2 regions of the Zoogloea sp. GW822-FHT05C07 genome follow, and region 2 is predicted to be linked to the other one. Evidence: predicted binding sites of a transcription regulator. Region 2 holds the regulator's gene; the other holds the start of a gene.
The links. The regulator LexA, encoded in region 2, represses DNA repair genes until DNA is damaged. The targets are predictions, from matches to a motif close to ACTGTATNTANATACAGT.
Positions count from the first base shown of each region.

Region 1 (3,405 bases), 1.6 Mb from region 2:
GCCGGTGGAGGACTGGCCGCTGATGTAGAAGCGCTGCGGTACGTAGAGGTCGAGATGGTCCTTGGCGCGGGTCATCGCCACGTAGAGCAGGCGCATCTCCTCCTCGATCTCCCGTTCGCTGCCGGTCGCCAGGTCGGACGGCAGGCAGCCGTCCACCGTGTTGAGCAGGGATACCGCCGGCCACTCGCGGCCCTTGGCCGAGTGGATGGTGGACAGGATCAGGTAGTCCTCGTCGAGCAGCGGCTTGCCGGACTCGTCGCTGGTGGCGTCGGGCGGGTCGAGGGTCAGCTCGGTGAGGAAGCGTTCCTGGCTCGGGTAGGTGGCGGCAATGCGCGCCAGTTGCTGGATGTCGGCCTGGCGCACGCTGAAATCCTCGAACAGGCGCTCCATCTGGCCTTCGTACCATAAGGCCAGTTTCTCGACGGGCGTGGGCCAGGCGCCGGCCTCGGCCAGCCCTTCCACCAGCGCGGCGAATTCCCGCCAGTGCAGGCGGGCGCTGTCGGGCACCGGCTGTTCGGCGAGCAGCAGGCAACCCGGCGGGGCGGCCTGCAGGTTGTCGAGGATGCGTCCGGCGGATTTTGGCCCCAAGCCGGGCAGCAACTGAATGGCACGGAAGCCGGACACCCGGTCGCGGGGATTCTGCGCCCAGCGCAGGATCGCCAGCACGTCCTTGACGTGGGCGGCTTCTAGGAACTTGAGCCCGCCGAACTTCACGAAGGGGATGTTGCGGCGGGTCAGCTCGATCTCCAGCCGCACGCTGTGGTGGGCAGCGCGGAACAGCACCGCCTGGGCCTTGAGCCGGAGGCCGCCCTCCCGGCGGGCGAGGATGCGCTCGACGACGCCGGCGGCCTGGTCGGCCTCGTCGCGGACGCTGATCAGCCGCGGCTTCTCGGCTGAGGCGCGCTCGCTCCACAGGTCCTTGCAGAAGCGCTCCTTGGCCTGGCCGATGACGCCGTTGGCGGCGGCCAGGATGGGCTGCGTGGAGCGGTAGTTGCGGTCCAGCGTGAGCTGGCGGGCCGGCGGGTCGAAGTGGCCGGGGAAGTCGAGGATGTTGCGGATCGTCGCGCCGCGGAAGCTGTAGATGGACTGGGCGTCGTCGCCGACCACGGTGAGGCCGCGGCCGTCCGGCTTGAGGGCGAGCAGGATCTCGGCCTGCAGGCGGTTGGTGTCCTGGTATTCGTCCACCAGCACGTGGCTGAAGCGTCCGCCGACGTCGGCGGCCAGCTCGGGCACGCCGACCATCTGGGCCCAGTAGAGCAGCAGGTCGTCGTAGTCGAGCACCTGCTGAGCCTGCTTGGCGGCCACGTAGGCGCGGAACAGGGCCTTCAGCTCGGTGGCCCATTCGGCGCACCACGGGAAGGTGGACAGCAGCACGTCGGTCAGCGGCGCGCGGGTATTGACCACCGCGGAGTAGATGGACAGGCAGGTGCCTTTCAGCGGGAAGCGCTTGCCCTTGGCCGACAGGCCCAGCTCGTGGCGGACCAGGTTCATCAGGTCGGCCGAGTCTTCCCGGTCGTGGATCGTGAAGGCCGGGTCGAGGCCGATGGCGCCGGCGTATTCGCGCAGCAGCCGCGCACCGACGCTGTGGAAGGTGCCGGCCCACGGAAAACCGGTGGCGGCCAGCTGGGCGTGGCGCGGCGAGACCTTGGCGGCGATGCGCTGCACGCGCCGGGCCAGCTCGTCGGCGGCGCGGCGGGAGAAGGTCAGCAGCAGGATGCGGCTGGGGTCGGCGCCGTGGGCCAGCAGGTGGGCGACCCGGTGGGCGAGGGTGTTGGTCTTGCCCGAACCGGCGCCGGCGATGACCAGCAGCGGCCCGTCGCCGTCCGGCGTGCCGACGCCGTGGGTGGCGGCCTGGCGCTGGACTTCGTTGAGGCTGTCCAGGTAGGCGGGCACGGCGGCGTCGATGGTGCCGCTCACCGGGACGCGCTCCCCGCGGCAGCCTGGAAGGCCACACTGGCGGACGAGTGGAGGGGGCTGTGGTGCCGGGCGGGGAAGGGGCGAAGGGGCATGGCGGTCTCTCTTTGGCTGTAATTGTATACAGCTTGGTGGGGGCTGCAAGTGCAGGCGGGCCTGCTACCATCCGGCCCATGAGTCTCTATCAGGATCTTGCCGAACAGACCGCCCGCCTGATCGCCGATGGCGTGTTGCGCCCCGGCGACCGCCTGCCGTCGGTGCGCCAGGCCTGCAAGAGCCACGGTATCGCGCCGGTGACGGTGACCCAGGCCTACGCGCTGCTGGAAAGCCGCGGCCTCGTCGATGCGCGCCCCAAATCAGGCTACTTCGTGCGGGCGCGTCTGGGCCAGCGCCTGGCCGAGCCGGAGATGACCCACCCGGTCGGCCATTCGACGGCGCTGGAGGTCAGCGACTTCATCTTCCAGATCCTCGACAGCGTCAAGGACCCGGCGGTGGTGCCCCTCGGCTCCAGTTTTCCCAGCCCCTACCTGTATCCCCTTGACAAGCTGGGGCGCTGCCTGGCCGCCGCCGCCCGTCACCTCGATCCGCTGGCCACCGTCACCGACCTGCCGCCGGGCAACGACGAGCTGCGCCGCCAGTTGGCCCTGCGCTACCTGGCCCACGGCGCGTCGGTGGCGCCGCAGGAGATCGTCATCACCTCCGGTGCGATGGAAGGGCTGAACCTGTGCCTGCAGGCGGTGACGCGGCCGGGCGACCTGATCGCCATCGAGTCGCCGACCTTCTACGCCGGCCTGCAGGCCGCCGAGCGGCTGGGCCTGAAGGTCATCGAGATCCCCAGCCACCCGCGCGAGGGCGTCAGCCTGCCGGCGCTGGAGGACGCGCTGCGCCACCATCCGGTGAAGGCCTGCCTGTTCATGCTCAACTACGCCAACCCCACCGGCGCGCGGGTGCCGGACGAGCGGCGGCAGGCGCTGGTGGAGCTGCTCGACCGCCACGACGTGCCGCTGATCGAGGACGACGTGTATGCCGAGCTGCACTTCGGTGCCGAGGCGCCGCTGTGCACCAAGGCGGTGGACCCGAACGGGCGCGTCATGCACGTGTCGTCCTTCTCCAAGTGCCTGGCACCGGGCTACCGCATCGGCTGGGTGGCGGCGGGGCGCTACGCGGCGGCGATCCAGCGCCAGAAGCTGTCCCTGAGCCTGGCGACGACGGTGCCGGTACAGATCGCGCTGGCGGATTACCTGAAGCACGGCGGCTACGAGAAGCACCTGCGCCAGCTGCGCAGCACGCTGGCGGCCCAGGAGGCGGCGCTGGTGGCCGCCGTCGAAACCCATTTCCCGGCCGCCACGCGGCTGGCGCGGCCCCAGGGCGGCTACTTCCTGTGGCCGGAGCTGCCGCGCGGCACCGATGCCCTCGAGCTGCACCGCCGGGCGCTGGAGCAGGGCATCAGCATCGCACCGGGGCCGATCTTCTCGGCCAAGCGCGAGTTCG
Region 1 covers NZ_CM179510.1:3,799,314-3,802,718, forward strand. Annotated here, with positions in the region: gene AC3QL2_RS17605 (ATP-dependent helicase) at 1-1,917, opposite strand, end outside; gene AC3QL2_RS17610 (aminotransferase-like domain-containing protein) at 2,088-3,405, shown strand, end outside.
Region 1: a site for LexA is predicted at 2,025-2,042, ahead of AC3QL2_RS17605 (ATP-dependent helicase). Genes of this name have one in related genera too.

Region 2 (3,405 bases):
CGTGCCGTCGGCGAGGGCGATCAGCGGCAGCGGGTCGAGCCGCGCCGTCAGTGCCTTTTCGGTGTCATCCCCGGCGCCGAAGCGGGCCAGCCAGCGGGCCGCCAGCGGTGTCTGCGCGACTGCCAGGCGGGCGTGGAAACCGAGTTCCTCGATGCCTCTGGTGATCTGCTGGCCCAGCGGAACGAGTCCGCCGAACAGGCGCAGGCAGGTTTCCACTTCCAGCAGGATGGCGTGGGGCGGGTCGAGGCTGATGGCGGGGGTGAAACGTCCGGCCCAGGTGGCGATATCGATCTGCGCCGCGTGTTCGAGGGCGGGCTGCCGGTCGACCAGGCACAGCTCCGGCGCTATGGCCAGTGCGCTGGCCCGCCCAAGCCCTGGCTCCACGCCGCGCGCCATTGCCGCCGGATCCGCGGCCACCACCCGCCGGCGAGGGTGACCATCGAGGACCGCAAGCGGGGCGGCCTCACTGCGCCCCCGCGTGAAGACCTGGAGGGGCAGATCGGGGAGGTAAAGGGCGCACCAGAGCATGCTTGCCGGAGGGGGAGGAGGGCTGCGGTTCGCCCGTTGTCGTCGAAGGGCATTCGAGGCCGCCGTCGGGGCGTGGGCCGCCACCCGGCCATGGGAGTTCGAGGGCCAGGGGCTCGGCCAGTTGCGGCCCGCGGCGCTTCAGGATACGGATCCCGAGGCCGCCGCGGCAGGGGCTGAGCGCCAGCCGCAGGACGGCCGGTGAAGGTTGGTGGGCCGCGCTTTCTGGGCGGAGCAGGATCAGCGGTGTGCCGCTTTCTTCGGCGGCCAGTTGCAGGCGGCGCAGCGCGCCCATGTCGGCATCGGCCAGCCACAGCAGGACCACCTCGCAGCTGCGGGAGTCGAGGGCCTGGCGGGCCGCCCAGCGGGCATGGGCCGGGCTTTCGGCCTGCACGATGAGCAGGCGTTCGAGGGGCACGCCGACTGCTGCCAGGGCTGGCGCATAGGGCAGGCCGGGCGGGGCGATGCAGGCCGCCCAGCGGCCGGCCGGCACGTTGGCCAGCAGCGGCAGCAGCAGCCCCAGTTCGCCGACGCCATTGCGCGGCAGCAGCAGTTCGCTCAACGCGGCGAGGGGCCAGCCGCCGCCGGGCAGGACTGCGTCGAGTGCGGCATGGCCGGTCGGCCGTCCCGGCAAGGCCGGCGTGGCCAGCTGGTCGCCGCGCCAGACCAGCTGGTCGAGGGAGGAGGCGGATGCGGCCATGGCGTGGCTCAGGCGGGCAGGTGGGTCAGAAGCTGTCGTTGCGGATCAGGCCGACGGCGATGCCTTCGATTTCCAGCTGGTCGTTGCGGGTGTCCACGACGATGGGTTCGAAGTCCGGGTTGGCCGGCAGCAGCTCGACGATGGGGCCTTTGCGGGCCAGGCGCTTGACGGTGACTTCGTCCGCCACGCGGGCGACGACGATCTGCCCGTCCCGGACCTCGGTGGTGCGATGGACGGCCAGCAGGTCGCCGTCGAGGATGCCGGCGTCGCGCATGCTGAGGCCGCGCACCATCAGCAGATAATCGGCGCGCGGGGAGAACAGGCCTGGATCCACCTGGTAGCGGCCCTGCACATGCTCGGCGGCGAGGATGGGGCTGCCGGCAGCCACCCGACCGATCAGCGGCAGGCCGAGGCCTTCCTTCAGGCGGATGCCGCGGGCGCGGCCTTCTTCCAGGGAGATGGCGCCCTTGGCGGCCAGGGCGCGCAGATGGGTTTCCGCCGCGTTGGGGGAGCGGAAGCCGAAGGCGGTGCAGATCTCGGCCCGGGTCGGCGGACGCCCTTCCTGTTCCACGGTGTCGCGGATCAGCTGGAGGATTTCCTGTTGGCGGGGGGTGAGATTGTCGGACATTGGGGGCTCCTGTGAGTCTTGTGTAATTTTATACAGGTTGCGGCGGATGGCAAGCCACGCGTGCCTTCGCGCGTGCTTTACCGGCCGGGAGCCGGGCCCCGGCAAGCGTGACAAACTGCAGTGTGTAGACACAAATGACTTGAGCCGCCGCCCCCGGTGGACTATCCATTCAAGGGCATGCCTTCTCCTGATTGAGGCAGGTGTGGCAAGCTGGCATCCGGAACACCAGCCAACAGATTTCGCAGACAAGACACACCACATAGATAGATTTCACCCCAACCCGCACGGGTTCGCGAGAGCCCAGCCCCCGGAGGAGAGATGCCCATGTTCGTCGGCCCGCAACACGCTTCGGGTAGAGTTCTCAGCGCTGCTCGGTTAGAATCCTCCGACTCGCCGGCGACGCCTTGCGAAGGCTCGCCCGCTCCGCTCTTTTCCCTGCCCGATGCTGACATGGAGATGTTCGATCTGGCGTCGGTGCTGGGTTCCAGACACGTAGTCCTGTACTTTTATCCCCGTGACAACACTCCCGGCTGCACGCGCCAGGCCATCGATTTCAGCGACCACGATGCCGACTTCGAGCAGGAAAGCTGCATGGTGATCGGCATCAGTCCCGACGATTGCCTGACCCATGCCGAATTCCGCGACCAGCACGGCCTGTCGGTGGAGCTGCTGTCCGACGAGGATGGCGAGGTCTGCCGCCTGTACGGTGTGTGGCTGTCGGCCGTGGTCGATGGGGTCGCCAAGCGCAGCGTGCGTCGCTCGACCTTCATCATCTCCAGCGACGGGGTGGTGCAGCATGTGCTGCACGATGTGAATCCGCGCGGCCATGCCGCCGAAGTCTTCCAGCTGATAAAGCAACTCAACTCAAGGAATGTAAATGGAAATCGCCAAGAACACGGTCGTCACGCTTGACTACAAGGTTACCGACCCGGATGGCAACGTGATCGACGACGGCCAGCACCCGCTGGTGTACATACACGGCGGTTACGACGGCATCTTCACCGTGATCGAGGAAGCCCTGCACGGCAAGAACAGTGGCGACAACCTGAAGGTCAAGCTGCAGCCGGAAGACGCCTTTGGCGAATACGACGAGGAACTGGTGCTGGTGGAAGACGCCACCCTGTTCCCCGACAACATCGAAGTCGGCATGTCCTTCGAGCGCGTCGGTGAAGATGGTGAGGACGAAATGGTCTACCGCATCACCGACATCGCCGACGGCAAGGTCGTGGTGGATGGCAACCATCCCCTCGCCGGCACCGCGCTGATCTTCGACATCACCGTCAAGAGCGTGCGTGCGGCCAGCGCCGAAGAAATCGGCCACGGCCACGTCCATGGCGAAGGCGGCCATCACCACTGATGAGCCCGGTGGTCGGCGGGCCGGAAGCATTCCGGTGCCGGCCAACCCGTACTCGCTGAACGGGCCGCTTTGCGGTCCGTTTTTTTTGGAATGAATGGATTGGACTCGGACAATCAGGCGCTGTTGCAGGTGGATGGCCTGCAGGTTGAACTGGGGAACGCCGGCAAGCGCGTCCGCCCGGTGGATGGCATCAGC
Region 2 covers NZ_CM179510.1:5,363,946-5,367,350, reverse strand. Annotated here, with positions in the region: gene AC3QL2_RS24550 (Y-family DNA polymerase) at 1-528, opposite strand, end outside; gene imuA (translesion DNA synthesis-associated protein ImuA) at 464-1,225, opposite strand; gene lexA (transcriptional repressor LexA) at 1,251-1,853, opposite strand; gene AC3QL2_RS24535 (peroxiredoxin) at 2,304-2,765, shown strand; gene AC3QL2_RS24530 (FKBP-type peptidyl-prolyl cis-trans isomerase) at 2,731-3,210, shown strand; gene AC3QL2_RS24525 (ABC transporter ATP-binding protein) at 3,310-3,405, shown strand, end outside.